2 regions of the Bacillus sp. JZ39 genome follow, and region 2 is predicted to be linked to the other one. Evidence: a T-box and tRNA genes for the amino acid it is inferred to sense, from the RefSeq annotation. Region 2 holds a T-box; the other holds one or more tRNA genes.

Region 1 (7,092 bases), 1.6 Mb from region 2:
GCTGATTGACAGCTTTATGAAATTGCCAGGGATCGGACCGAAAACAGCGGTTCGTCTGGCTTTTTTTGTTCTAGGTATGAAAGAAGATGTAGTATTAGATTTTGCGAAAGCATTAGTAAATGCGAAACGCAACCTGACATATTGTTCAGTTTGCGGGCATATTACAGATCAGGACCCTTGCTATATATGTGAAGATACGCGCAGGGATAAGTCTGTTATCTGTGTTGTGCAAGACCCTAAGGATGTTATCGCTATGGAGAAAATGAAGGAATACAACGGACAGTATCACGTTCTTCACGGCGCTATTTCTCCAATGGACGGCATCGGACCGGAGGATATTAAAATACCAGAATTGTTAAAACGATTACAGGATGATCAAGTGACAGAAGTGATCCTCGCGACAAACCCTAATATAGAAGGGGAAGCAACGGCGATGTATATATCAAGGCTCCTCAAGCCATCTGGTATTAAGCTCTCCCGTATTGCCCACGGACTGCCCGTCGGCGGTGACTTGGAATATGCTGACGAGGTCACTCTTTCTAAAGCACTTGAAGGAAGACGTGAATTGTAAGGAGGAAAAAGCGATCCATGGGTTTTCTTCGCAAGAAAACATTAAGAAGAGAGTTTGATGAAAAACTAACCGAGCAGCTTTTTAAGCAAAAGGAAGAGTGGAACAGGCAAAAAAAGCTGGTTGAAAAAAGCTTAGAACCGTCTGCTGAAGTGTTATACGAACTGAAAGTAGCTGAAGCGAAGTATTTTTTTTACTTAAGGGAAGCGAAGCAGCGAAATTTAAAAATCAGCCGGTGGAAGTAAGTGGTCTAAACTCCTGGATCTTCTCATAAGCTTGTACTAGAACAAGCGAAGGAGATGAGAAGATTCATGGAGCCTATTTTTATTATTGGGATTATTTTAGGACTGGTTATTCTTCTTTTTTTATCAGGTTCAGCTGCGAAGCCTTTAAAGTGGATGGGCATCACAGCTGTTAAATTTGTGGCAGGTGCTTTGCTGCTGGTTTGTGTAAATATGTTTGGCGGCAGTCTTGGCATTCATGTGCCGATTAATCTGGTTACAACAGCTATCAGCGGAATTTTAGGGATACCCGGAATAGCTGCGTTAGTCGTTATTAAGCAATTTATCATTTAATTGATATTATGTATTGACTTAGACAACTGAAGGTGTTATTCTAATATACGTCGCTGATGACGAACAGCTTTTTTGAAAAGAAAATACTAAAAAGTTGTTGACAGTAGCGGCGGTAAATGTTATGATAATAAAGTCGCTTAAACGAGCGGTAAACAAAGTTCTTTGAAAACTAAACAAGACAAAACGTACCTGTTAATTCATTTTTTATAAATCGCACAGCGATGTGCGTAGTCAGTCAAACTACTTTATCGGAGAGTTTGATCCTGGCTCAGGACGAACGCTGGCGGCGTGCCTAATACATGCAAGTCGAGCGGACAGATGGGAGCTTGCTCCCTGATGTTAGCGGCGGACGGGTGAGTAACACGTGGGTAACCTGCCTGTAAGACTGGGATAACTCCGGGAAACCGGGGCTAATACCGGATGGTTGTTTGAACCGCATGGTTCAAACATAAAAGGTGGCTTCGGCTACCACTTACAGATGGACCCGCGGCGCATTAGCTAGTTGGTGAGGTAATGGCTCACCAAGGCAACGATGCGTAGCCGACCTGAGAGGGTGATCGGCCACACTGGGACTGAGACACGGCCCAGACTCCTACGGGAGGCAGCAGTAGGGAATCTTCCGCAATGGACGAAAGTCTGACGGAGCAACGCCGCGTGAGTGATGAAGGTTTTCGGATCGTAAAGCTCTGTTGTTAGGGAAGAACAAGTACCGTTCGAATAGGGCGGTACCTTGACGGTACCTAACCAGAAAGCCACGGCTAACTACGTGCCAGCAGCCGCGGTAATACGTAGGTGGCAAGCGTTGTCCGGAATTATTGGGCGTAAAGGGCTCGCAGGCGGTTTCTTAAGTCTGATGTGAAAGCCCCCGGCTCAACCGGGGAGGGTCATTGGAAACTGGGGAACTTGAGTGCAGAAGAGGAGAGTGGAATTCCACGTGTAGCGGTGAAATGCGTAGAGATGTGGAGGAACACCAGTGGCGAAGGCGACTCTCTGGTCTGTAACTGACGCTGAGGAGCGAAAGCGTGGGGAGCGAACAGGATTAGATACCCTGGTAGTCCACGCCGTAAACGATGAGTGCTAAGTGTTAGGGGGTTTCCGCCCCTTAGTGCTGCAGCTAACGCATTAAGCACTCCGCCTGGGGAGTACGGTCGCAAGACTGAAACTCAAAGGAATTGACGGGGGCCCGCACAAGCGGTGGAGCATGTGGTTTAATTCGAAGCAACGCGAAGAACCTTACCAGGTCTTGACATCCTCTGACAATCCTAGAGATAGGACGTCCCCTTCGGGGGCAGAGTGACAGGTGGTGCATGGTTGTCGTCAGCTCGTGTCGTGAGATGTTGGGTTAAGTCCCGCAACGAGCGCAACCCTTGATCTTAGTTGCCAGCATTCAGTTGGGCACTCTAAGGTGACTGCCGGTGACAAACCGGAGGAAGGTGGGGATGACGTCAAATCATCATGCCCCTTATGACCTGGGCTACACACGTGCTACAATGGACAGAACAAAGGGCAGCGAAACCGCGAGGTTAAGCCAATCCCACAAATCTGTTCTCAGTTCGGATCGCAGTCTGCAACTCGACTGCGTGAAGCTGGAATCGCTAGTAATCGCGGATCAGCATGCCGCGGTGAATACGTTCCCGGGCCTTGTACACACCGCCCGTCACACCACGAGAGTTTGTAACACCCGAAGTCGGTGAGGTAACCTTTTAGGAGCCAGCCGCCGAAGGTGGGACAGATGATTGGGGTGAAGTCGTAACAAGGTAGCCGTATCGGAAGGTGCGGCTGGATCACCTCCTTTCTAAGGATATTTTACGGAATATAAGACCTTGGGTCTTATAAACAGAACGTTCCCTGTCTTGTTTAGTTTTGAAGGAACTTTGTTCCTTGAATAAGTTAAGATGGGCCTGTAGCTCAGCTGGTTAGAGCGCACGCCTGATAAGCGTGAGGTCGGTGGTTCGAGTCCACTCAGGCCCACCATCTTATATAACGGGGCCTTAGCTCAGCTGGGAGAGCGCCTGCTTTGCACGCAGGAGGTCAGCGGTTCGATCCCGCTAGGCTCCACCAACGTGTTCTTTGAAAACTAGATAACAGTAGACATCACATTCAATTAGTAATACAAGATATCACATAGTGATTCTTTTTAACGGTTAAGTTAGAAAGGGCGCACGGTGGATGCCTTGGCACTAGGAGCCGATGAAGGACGGGACGAACACCGATATGCTTCGGGGAGCTGTAAGCAAGCTTTGATCCGGAGATTTCCGAATGGGGAAACCCACCACTCGTAATGGAGTGGTATCCATATCTGAATTCATAGGATATGAGAAGGCAGACCCGGGGAACTGAAACATCTAAGTACCCGGAGGAAGAGAAAGCAAATGCGATTCCCTGAGTAGCGGCGAGCGAAACGGGATTAGCCCAAACCAAGAGGCTTGCCTCTTGGGGTTGTAGGACACTCTGTACGGAGTTACAAAAGAACGAGGTAGATGAAGAGGTCTGGAAAGGCCCGCCATAGGAGGTAACAGCCCTGTAGTCAAAACTTCGTTCTCTCCTGAGTGGATCCTGAGTACGGCGGAACACGTGAAATTCCGTCGGAATCCGGGAGGACCATCTCCCAAGGCTAAATACTCCCTAGTGACCGATAGTGAACCAGTACCGTGAGGGAAAGGTGAAAAGCACCCCGGAAGGGGAGTGAAAGAGATCCTGAAACCGTGTGCCTACAAGTAGTCAGAGCCCGTTAACGGGTGATGGCGTGCCTTTTGTAGAATGAACCGGCGAGTTACGATCCCGTGCAAGGTTAAGCAGAAGATGCGGAGCCGCAGCGAAAGCGAGTCTGAATAGGGCGCATGAGTACGTGGTCGTAGACCCGAAACCAGGTGATCTACCCATGTCCAGGGTGAAGTTCAGGTAACACTGAATGGAGGCCCGAACCCACGCACGTTGAAAAGTGCGGGGATGAGGTGTGGGTAGGGGTGAAATGCCAATCGAACCTGGAGATAGCTGGTTCTCTCCGAAATAGCTTTAGGGCTAGCCTCAAGGTAAGAGTCTTGGAGGTAGAGCACTGATTGGACTAGGGGCCCCTACCGGGTTACCGAATTCAGTCAAACTCCGAATGCCAATGACTTATCCTTGGGAGTCAGACTGCGAGTGATAAGATCCGTAGTCGAAAGGGAAACAGCCCAGACCGCCAGCTAAGGTCCCAAAGTATACGTTAAGTGGAAAAGGATGTGGAGTTGCTTAGACAACCAGGATGTTGGCTTAGAAGCAGCCACCATTTAAAGAGTGCGTAATAGCTCACTGGTCGAGTGACTCTGCGCCGAAAATGTACCGGGGCTAAACGTATCACCGAAGCTGCGGACTGTTCTTCGAACAGTGGTAGGAGAGCGTTCTAAGGGCTGTGAAGCCAGACCGGAAGGACTGGTGGAGCGCTTAGAAGTGAGAATGCCGGTATGAGTAGCGAAAGAGGGGTGAGAATCCCCTCCACCGAATGCCTAAGGTTTCCTGAGGAAGGCTCGTCCGCTCAGGGTTAGTCGGGACCTAAGCCGAGGCCGAAAGGCGTAGGCGATGGACAACAGGTTGATATTCCTGTACCACCTCCTCACCATTTGAGCAATGGGGGGACGCAGGAGGATAGGGTAAGCGCGGTATTGGATATCCGCGTCCAAGCAGTTAGGCTGGGAAATAGGCAAATCCGTTTCCCATAAGGCTGAGCTGTGATGGCGAGCGAAATATAGTAGCGAAGTTCCTGATTCCACACTGCCAAGAAAAGCCTCTAGCGAGGTGAGAGGTGCCCGTACCGCAAACCGACACAGGTAGGCGAGGAGAGAATCCTAAGGTGATCGAGAGAACTCTCGTTAAGGAACTCGGCAAAATGACCCCGTAACTTCGGGAGAAGGGGTGCTCTGTTAGGGTGCAAGCCCGAGAGAGCCGCAGTGAATAGGCCCAGGCGACTGTTTAGCAAAAACACAGGTCTCTGCGAAGCCGTAAGGCGAAGTATAGGGGCTGACGCCTGCCCGGTGCTGGAAGGTTAAGAGGAGCGCTTAGCGTAAGCGAAGGTGCGAATTGAAGCCCCAGTAAACGGCGGCCGTAACTATAACGGTCCTAAGGTAGCGAAATTCCTTGTCGGGTAAGTTCCGACCCGCACGAAAGGCGCAACGATCTGGGCACTGTCTCAACGAGAGACTCGGTGAAATTATAGTACCTGTGAAGATGCAGGTTACCCGCGACAGGACGGAAAGACCCCGTGGAGCTTTACTGCAGCCTGATATTGAATGTTGGTACAGCTTGTACAGGATAGGTAGGAGCCTTGGAAACCGGAGCGCCAGCTTCGGTGGAGGCATCGGTGGGATACTACCCTGGCTGTATTGACCTTCTAACCCGCCGCCCTTATCGGGCGGGGAGACAGTGTCAGGTGGGCAGTTTGACTGGGGCGGTCGCCTCCTAAAAGGTAACGGAGGCGCCCAAAGGTTCCCTCAGAATGGTTGGAAATCATTCGCAGAGTGTAAAGGCACAAGGGAGCTTGACTGCGAGACCTACAAGTCGAGCAGGGACGAAAGTCGGGCTTAGTGATCCGGTGGTTCCGCATGGAAGGGCCATCGCTCAACGGATAAAAGCTACCCCGGGGATAACAGGCTTATCTCCCCCAAGAGTCCACATCGACGGGGAGGTTTGGCACCTCGATGTCGGCTCATCGCATCCTGGGGCTGTAGTCGGTCCCAAGGGTTGGGCTGTTCGCCCATTAAAGCGGTACGCGAGCTGGGTTCAGAACGTCGTGAGACAGTTCGGTCCCTATCCGTCGCGGGCGCAGGAAATTTGAGAGGAGCTGTCCTTAGTACGAGAGGACCGGGATGGACGCACCGCTGGTGTACCAGTTGTTCTGCCAAGGGCATCGCTGGGTAGCTATGTGCGGACGGGATAAGTGCTGAAAGCATCTAAGCATGAAGCCCCCCTCAAGATGAGATTTCCCATTCCGCAAGGAAGTAAGATCCCTGAAAGATGATCAGGTTGATAGGTCTGAGGTGGAAGTGTGGCGACACATGGAGCTGACAGATACTAATCGATCGAGGACTTAACCATATTTTTGAATGATGTCACACCTGTTATCTAGTTTTGAGAGAACACTCTCAATTTGTTTGGTGGCGATAGCGAAGAGGTCACACCCGTTCCCATACCGAACACGGAAGTTAAGCTCTTCAGCGCCGATGGTAGTCGGGGGTTTCCCCCTGTGAGAGTAGGACGCCGCCAAGCAAGCTTAAACCCAGCTCATTGAGTTGGGTTTTTTGTTTACTCAAGATCGAGAAAATCAAACAAATACAAACACCGAGGGCTTATACAGCCCATATACTGATTTCAAGTTTCGAAAAGATCTAAATAGTGTATACAATATCCGTTTTAAGGGGAGGCTAATTGTACGGAGGTGGAGAAGATGGACGAAACAGTTAAACTTAATCATACATGTGTGATTTGTGATCTAGAGAAGAATAGAGGCATTCATCTTTATACGAAATTCATATGCTTAGATTGTGAGAGAAAAGTAATTTCTACATCAACTTCTGATCCTGACTATGCGTTTTATGTAAAAAAACTAAAGAGCATTCATACACCGCCATTATATTCATAGACCTGAAAAGGTCTTTTTTTGTACTCTTAATAATAAAAAGAAGATGAAACTTGTTTAAGGATTGAACGTAGTAGATAATAATATTAAAACTGAGTATAGACACAGGAGTCGATTATCTCATGCAGAGATTTTTTCACTTTTTGATGTGGAGTTTAACTAGCAGTGCGACTTTTGTTTTCATTGGAATATTGAGCTTTTTTGGTTTAAACCAGTCGCTTTTTTTATCTATTGTTTATGGGCTTGCTTCTGGAGCAGCCGTATATATAGCTGGCATCTGGAATGCAAGACGGTTATTTCTTAAAAAGCATGAATTGACAGGAAGAGAGTATGCTTAC
Region 2 (7,092 bases):
TGTGCCTCTTTTCTTTTATGATCCGGTTCAGTCGCTTGTCGGAGTCGCCCATGCCGGGTGGAAAGGCACCGTCAAACAGATTGGCAGAGAAATGGTGAAGCAATGGACTGAGAAGGAAGGTTCAAATCCCTCAGATATTTACGCTGTTATTGGCCCGTCTATCAGCGGTGCATGCTATACGGTAGACGACCGCGTCATGGATGCTGTCCGCGCATTGCCGGTTTCAGCAGACCTTGCCGTTAATCAGACGGCAAAGGCACAATATCAGCTTGATCTGAAAGAGCTGAACCGTCTTATACTGATGGACAGCGGTTTGGCAAGTGAACAAATTTCTGTCAGCGGTTTATGCACGGAAAGCGAGCCGTCTCTTTTCTATTCTCACCGCCGCGATCAGGGGAAAACTGGACGGATGATGTCCTTTATCGGAATGAAGGAGGCATAAAAGATCTTGCGTGTTGTTGATAATTTACGACATATAAACGAACGAATAAACGAAGCATGTAACAGATCGGGCCGCAGCTCCGATGAAGTTACGGTTATTGCAGTCACTAAATATGTATCGCCTGAAAGAGCACAGGAGGCAGTAGATGCTGGCATCACCTGCCTCGGAGAGAATCGGGATGCGGAACTGCTCCGCAAACAGGAATTGATGAAAGGGAATCCGGAATGGCATTTTATCGGCAGTCTGCAATCAAGAAAAGCAAAATCTGTCGTCAATTCGGTTTCCTATATCCATTCCCTAGACCGGCTCTCATTAGCGAAAGAAATTGAAAAACGGGCTGAAGGCACTGTACGATGCTTTGTGCAGGTCAATACCTCTCTTGAGCCTTCTAAACACGGCATGAAAAAAGAAGAAGTCATTCCATTCATACAGGAGCTTTCCGGTTTCGAACATATCCTTGTTGCCGGGCTGATGACAATGGCTCCGCTGACTGATGATCAAGATCAGATCAGAAGCTGTTTCAGGTCGCTGAGAGAACTCCGTGACCAGGTTCAGAAGCTGAACCAGCCGAACGCTCCGTGTACTGAACTGTCGATGGGCATGTCAAATGATTTTGAAATTGCAATTGAAGAAGGAGCTACTTATATTAGAATCGGCTCATCGTTAGTCGGAAATGAAACAGGGGGTGTACAGCAATGAGTATGAAAAATAAACTGAAAAACTTTTTCTCAATGGAAGATGAAGAATACGAATATGAATATATTGAGACAGAGCGGGAATCTCATGAGGAGCATGAGCAAAAAGAAAAGCCGGCTTACAACGGGAATAAACCTGCGGGCAAACAGAATGTAGTGAGCTTGCAAAGTGTTCAGAAATCCTCTAAAGTGGTGTTGAGTGAGCCGCGCGTTTATGCGGAGGCGCAGGAAATAGCCGACCATTTGAAGAACCGGCGGGCAGTTGTCGTCAATCTTCAGCGGATACAGCATGACCAGGCGAAGCGGATTGTTGACTTTTTAAGCGGAACCGTTTATGCCATCGGCGGCGATATTCAAAGAATCGGCTCAGATATTTTCCTCTGCACGCCTGACAACGTAGATGTATCAGGCACAATTTCTGAGCTCATATCTGAAGACGAACATCAGAGGTGGTAAAGCGAGATGATCCTTTATCAAGTTTTTTCGGTTTTAAGCTTATTAATCACAATATACTCATTTGCCCTGATCATATATATTTTTATGTCATGGGTGCCGAGTACGAGGGAAACAGCAGTCGGGCGTTTTTTGGCTTCGATTTGTGAACCATATCTCGAACCATTCAGAAAAATCATTCCTCCGATTGCAATGCTGGATATTTCACCAATCGTAGCAATACTTGTGCTTCGGTTTGCGACAACCGGCTTGTGGGGGCTTTATCGCATGATTGCGTTTTAATGTGACAGTTTGATAGGGGCTTGGCAGCAGCCAAGCCTCTTTACATAGAAGGGAAAGACGATGAGCGATATATATCAGCACTTCAGAAAAGACGAGCGGGCCTTTATTGATCAGGCGCTCGAATGGAAAAGAATTGTCCAGGAGCAGTACCGGATGAAGCTGACCGACTTTTTAGATCCCCGAGAGCAGGTCATCCTCTCTGCTGTTACGGGACAGGCTGACGTCGGGCTTGCTTTTTCCGGCGGCTATGACAGAGCGGAGCGAAAACGGGCGATTCTGTATCCAGAGTACATTACTCCGGAAGAATCGGATTTTGAATTGCAGGCGTTTAACGTCCGTTATGCTGACAAGTTTGTCTCAGTAGATCATCGTTCTCTGCTTGGTGCATTAATGGGCATAGGATTAAAGCGGCAAAAATTCGGTGACATCGTGTTTTCTGAGACAGCAGTGCAATTGATTGTCTCAGCCGATACCGCTGATTTTGTGGCTGCACAGCTGACCCAAGCAGGCAAAGCGGCGGTCAGCCTAGAGAAAATCGACTTGTCAGACCTTAACATTCCAGCAGTTGATGTCGAAATAAGAGATGACACGGTTTCTTCTTTAAGGCTTGACGCCGTCTGCGCCTCTATGAGCAGGCAATCCCGCCAGAAATCACAGACGCTTGTGAAAAACGGCCTTGTGAAAGTGAACTGGAAGGTGGTTGAAGATCCTTCATACATAGTCGCGGAAGGGGACATGCTGTCAATCAGAGGTTTTGGCCGGTGCAGCTTAACAAAAATCGAAGGGAAAACCAAAAAAGACAAATGGAGAGTTACGTTTGAACGACAAAAATAGTCGGTTTTTCAGTTTTTTTCTCCATCTGTGCGAAATTTGTTTTATAATGTGAACTAGATAACCGTACTGAAATGTAAAAATGGAGGTGGCATCATGCCATTAACGCCAAATGATATTCACAACAAGACGTTTACAAAAAGTTTTCGCGGATATGATGAAGATGAAGTAAATGAATTCCTAGCCCAAGTCAGAAAAGATTACGAAATTGTTCTCCGCAAGAAAACTGAGCTTGAAGCGAAAGTCAATGAGCTTGATGAAAGAATCGGACACTTTGCCAATATTGAGGAAACATTGAATAAATCAATTTTAGTTGCTCAAGAAGCGGCTGAAGACGTAAAACGCAATTCTCAAAAAGAAGCAAAGCTGATCGTTCGGGAAGCGGAGAAAAACGCTGATCGCATTATCAACGAATCGTTATCAAAATCAAGAAAAATTGCAATGGAAATTGAAGAGCTGAAAAAACAGTCTAAAGTGTTTAGAACACGTTTCCAAATGCTGATTGAAGCTCAGCTTGATCTTCTGAAAAATGACGATTGGGATCATCTCCTTGAGTATGAAGTCGACGCTGTATTTGAGGAAAAGGAATAAATTCTCTGATTATCTTGACATTTTCTTAGCTTGTCGAATATAATACGTTCATAAATTCAGATGAAAAAACGGTTGAAAGGGACAGTCATGTTTCCTTCAGGCCTTCATAGCGACCCGGAGATGGTGAGAGTCCGGGATGGCCGGAATCATGTAGATCAGCCCTTTAGTTTCCTTGCTGAACTCACAGTAGGTTAGGACGTTCATCACGTTACGATGCTCAAGAGGAAAAAGTGTATGCTTGCTTTTTCTAAAAGGGTGGTACCGCGAGATAAGCTTTCTCGTCCCTTATGGGATGAGAGGGCTTTTTTTATTTTCTGAAAAAATGCAGTGGAGGAATGAAAATGGATTTTAAAGACACGCTCTTAATGCCGAAAACAGATTTCCCGATGCGTGGAAATTTGCCAAACCGGGAGCCTGACATTCAAAAAAAATGGGAGGAAGAGGATATCTACCGTCTTGTTCAGGAACGGACGAAAGACCGCCCGAAATTTGTTTTACATGACGGACCTCCGTATGCAAACGGCGACATCCATATGGGCCATGCACTTAACAAGATTTTGAAAGACTTCATTGTCCGCTATAAATCAATGAGCGGCTACAACGCACCGTATGTGCCGGGCTGGGATACACACGGATTGCCAATTGAAACAGCTCTGACAAAAAACAAAAAGGTCAACCGCAAAGAAATGTCAGTAGCGGAATTCCGCAAACTATGCGAAGAGTACGCTTGGAAGCAAATCGAGGGACAGCGTGAGCAATTCAAACGTCTTGGTGTCCGCGGTGACTGGGAAAACCCATATGTGACATTAAAACCGGAATACGAAGCGCAGCAAATCCGCGTATTTGGTGAAATGGCAAAACGAGGCTACATTTACAAAGGCCTTAAACCGGTTAACTGGTCACCTTCAAGTGAGTCTGCTCTGGCTGAAGCCGAGATCGAATATCAAGACAAACGTTCAGCATCTATTTACGTCGCTTTTGGTGTAAAAGACGGAAAAGGCGTTCTTGAAAACGGCGAGCGCATCATCATTTGGACAACAACGCCTTGGACAATTCCGGCGAACCTTGGAATCTCAGTGCACCCTGATCTTGAGTACAGCGTGATTGCAGTAGGTGAAGACCGCTTTGTCGTAGCAAGTGCCTTAGTCGAAAATGTTGCATCGGCATGCGGATTTGATCAGTATGAAGTGACAAGAACGGTCAAAGGGAAAGACCTTGAGAACATTATCGCTGAACACCCGCTATATGGCAGAGACTCTCTCGTTATGCTTGGTGAACACGTAACAACTGATGCCGGAACAGGCTGTGTTCATACAGCGCCAGGACATGGGGAAGATGACTTTATCATCGGCCAAAAATACGGATTAGATGTGCTTTGCCCGGTTGATGAAAAAGGTGTAATGACAAGCGAAGCTCCTGGGTTTGAAGGCATGTTCTATGATGATGCAAACAAAGCGATCACACAGCAGCTCGATGAAAAAGGCGCACTTGTGAAGCTTGAATTCATTACTCACTCTTATCCGCATGATTGGAGAACAAAAAAACCAACCATTTTCAGAGCGACAGCGCAATGGTTTGCGTCTATTAAAGATTTCAGATCAGACCTGCTGGATGCCATTAAAGAAACCAAATGGGTTCCTGAATGGGGCGAGCAGCGTTTGCACAACATGGTTCGGGACCGCGGAGACTGGTGTATTTCCAGACAGCGTGCGTGGGGTGTGCCGATTCCGGTATTTTACGCTGAAAACGGAGAACCGATTATTACAGATGAAACCATTGAACATGTTTCTGAATTGTTCAGACAGCACGGATCAAACATTTGGTTTGAAAAAGAAGCAAAGGATCTTCTTCCGGAAGGCTTTACGCATCCTGGCAGCCCGAACGGCACATTTACAAAAGAACAGGATATCATGGATGTTTGGTTTGATTCAGGCTCTTCACATCAAGCAGTGCTTGAAGAACGTGATGACCTCGTTCGCCCGGCTGATTTATACCTAGAGGGATCTGACCAATATCGCGGCTGGTTTAACTCTTCTCTTTCTACAGCAGTAGCCGTAACAGGGAAAGCGCCGTATAAAGGTGTGCTCAGCCATGGGTTCGCACTGGATGGAGAAGGACGCAAGATGAGTAAATCAATCGGTAACGTTGTTGTTCCGGCTAAAGTTATGAAACAGCTTGGTGCCGACATCTTAAGATTATGGGTATCTTCAGTGGATTATCAGGCGGACGTTCGCGTGTCTGACGCCATTCTAAAGCAGGTTGCGGAAGTATATCGTAAAATCCGCAACACGTTCCGTTTCCTTCACGGCAACCTTTTCGATTTTGATCCAAAAACAAATGCGGTGGCTGTCGAAGATCTTCGTGAAGTGGATCAGTATATGCTGATTAAGCTGAACAAGCTGATTGATAAAGTGAAAAAAGCGTATGATGAGTACGAATTTGCGGTTGTGTATCACAGCATTCATAATTTCTGCACAATCGAATTGAGCTCATTCTACCTTGATTTTGCAAAAGATATTGTCTACATCGAGCATGCGGATCATCCGGATAGACGCAGCATGCAGACAGTATTCTACGAAACGCTTCTTGCATTAGTGAAGCTTTCAGCGCCTATCCTTCCACATACGGCAGACGAATTGTGGTCTCATTTAACATTTGTTGAAGAGCAGAGCGTTCAGCTGACCGATATGCCGGAAACAATCGCGGTTCCAAACAGTGAAGTGACTGAAGAAAAATTTGACCGCTTTATGGCTCTTCGTGATGACGTGCTAAAAGCATTAGAAACTGCGCGAAATGAAAAAATTATCGGTAAATCTTTGGAAGCAAACCTGAAATTGTATCCAAACAAAGAAAACAAAGAGCTCTTGGCTTCCATAAAAGAAAACCTTTCTCAGCTGTTTATTGTGTCTGAACTGACAATCAGCGAAGAAAATGATGCGCCGAACGATGCGCAAAGCTTTGCGACGGGTAAAATCGCTGTCGAGAAAGCGGAAGGCGAAATGTGTGAGAGATCACGTGTGATTTCAAAAGATGTAGGTGCAAATCCGAAATATCCTACACTTTCATTACGCAACGCTGAAATCGTTGAAAAATACTATCAAAAATAATGAAAAGGGCCCGGCGTAAAAGCCGGGCTTTTTTTGTGCCAAGAGTGACATCCTTTAGAACGGCAGGAAAAATCTTATGGGCTTTAGATCATCATTCATAGGCAACAATAAAGGTACTACGTTAAGAGCAGGAGTTGTGAAGAATGAATGATCAACTGACCGCAATTTATACGGAACTTCTTCTGATGAAAGAAGAATTACAGTCGAGATTATTTGAGTATTCTTGCTTTCAGGTTTCTACAAGCCCGCAAGCAGCAATCAATCATAAACAAAAAGCAACTCTGATCTATCATATTAAAGAAGAGCTTCAAGACGTTCTCCTTGCATTGTCAAAAATCGAAAACGGCACATTCGGATACTGTGAAGAAACAGGGGCCCCCATTCCTCTTTCAAAGCTGGCGGTGCTGCCGACGGCCCGAACAGCAAACGATTTTCTTTATTCTGTCCAATTTGAGAAAAAAACGCTTCCGATATGGAAATCAACGGATATCGAATATGGTCAGGCACTGTATGAATAACAGTGTCTGGCTGGTTAATATGCCTGATATTTCTTTACTCCAGTGCTTTTTATTGATAAAATGCATAATGGATTAAAGTAACCGTAAACTGGAGGAACGTTTGTGCTGTATTATATGATTGCACTACTTATTATTGCAGCCGATCAATTGACAAAATGGCTAGTTGTTAAGAA

What was found. The T-box of region 2 lies ahead of ileS (isoleucine--tRNA ligase). A T-box ahead of a tRNA ligase gene usually reads a tRNA of that ligase, here a tRNA-Ile.
Region 1: it has a tRNA-Ile gene. The T-box ahead of ileS (isoleucine--tRNA ligase) is inferred to sense a tRNA for this amino acid. The anticodon was not compared.

The regions. Positions count from the first base shown of each region.
Region 1 is NZ_CP096389.1:28,042-35,133, forward strand. It holds gene recR (recombination protein RecR) at 1-571, shown strand, start outside; gene M1D65_RS00145 (YaaL family protein) at 589-813, shown strand; gene bofA (sigma-K factor-processing regulator BofA) at 880-1,143, shown strand; rRNA gene M1D65_RS00155 (16S ribosomal RNA) at 1,389-2,938, shown strand; tRNA gene M1D65_RS00160 (tRNA-Ile) at 3,041-3,117, shown strand; tRNA gene M1D65_RS00165 (tRNA-Ala) at 3,129-3,204, shown strand; rRNA gene M1D65_RS00170 (23S ribosomal RNA) at 3,286-6,213, shown strand; rRNA gene rrf (5S ribosomal RNA) at 6,269-6,384, shown strand; gene csfB (anti-sigma-G factor) at 6,563-6,757, shown strand; gene M1D65_RS00185 (5-bromo-4-chloroindolyl phosphate hydrolysis family protein) at 6,877-7,092, shown strand, end outside.
Region 2 is NZ_CP096389.1:1,578,068-1,585,159, forward strand. It holds gene pgeF (peptidoglycan editing factor PgeF) at 1-442, shown strand, start outside; gene M1D65_RS08265 (YggS family pyridoxal phosphate-dependent enzyme) at 449-1,141, shown strand; gene sepF (cell division protein SepF) at 1,138-1,593, shown strand; gene M1D65_RS08275 (YggT family protein) at 1,600-1,872, shown strand; gene M1D65_RS08280 (YlmH family RNA-binding protein) at 1,933-2,706, shown strand; gene divIVA (septum site-determining protein DivIVA) at 2,800-3,294, shown strand; T-box leader at 3,357-3,583, shown strand; gene ileS (isoleucine--tRNA ligase) at 3,636-6,401, shown strand; gene ylyA (sporulation-related RNA polymerase-binding protein YlyA) at 6,545-6,919, shown strand; gene lspA (signal peptidase II) at 7,022-7,092, shown strand, end outside.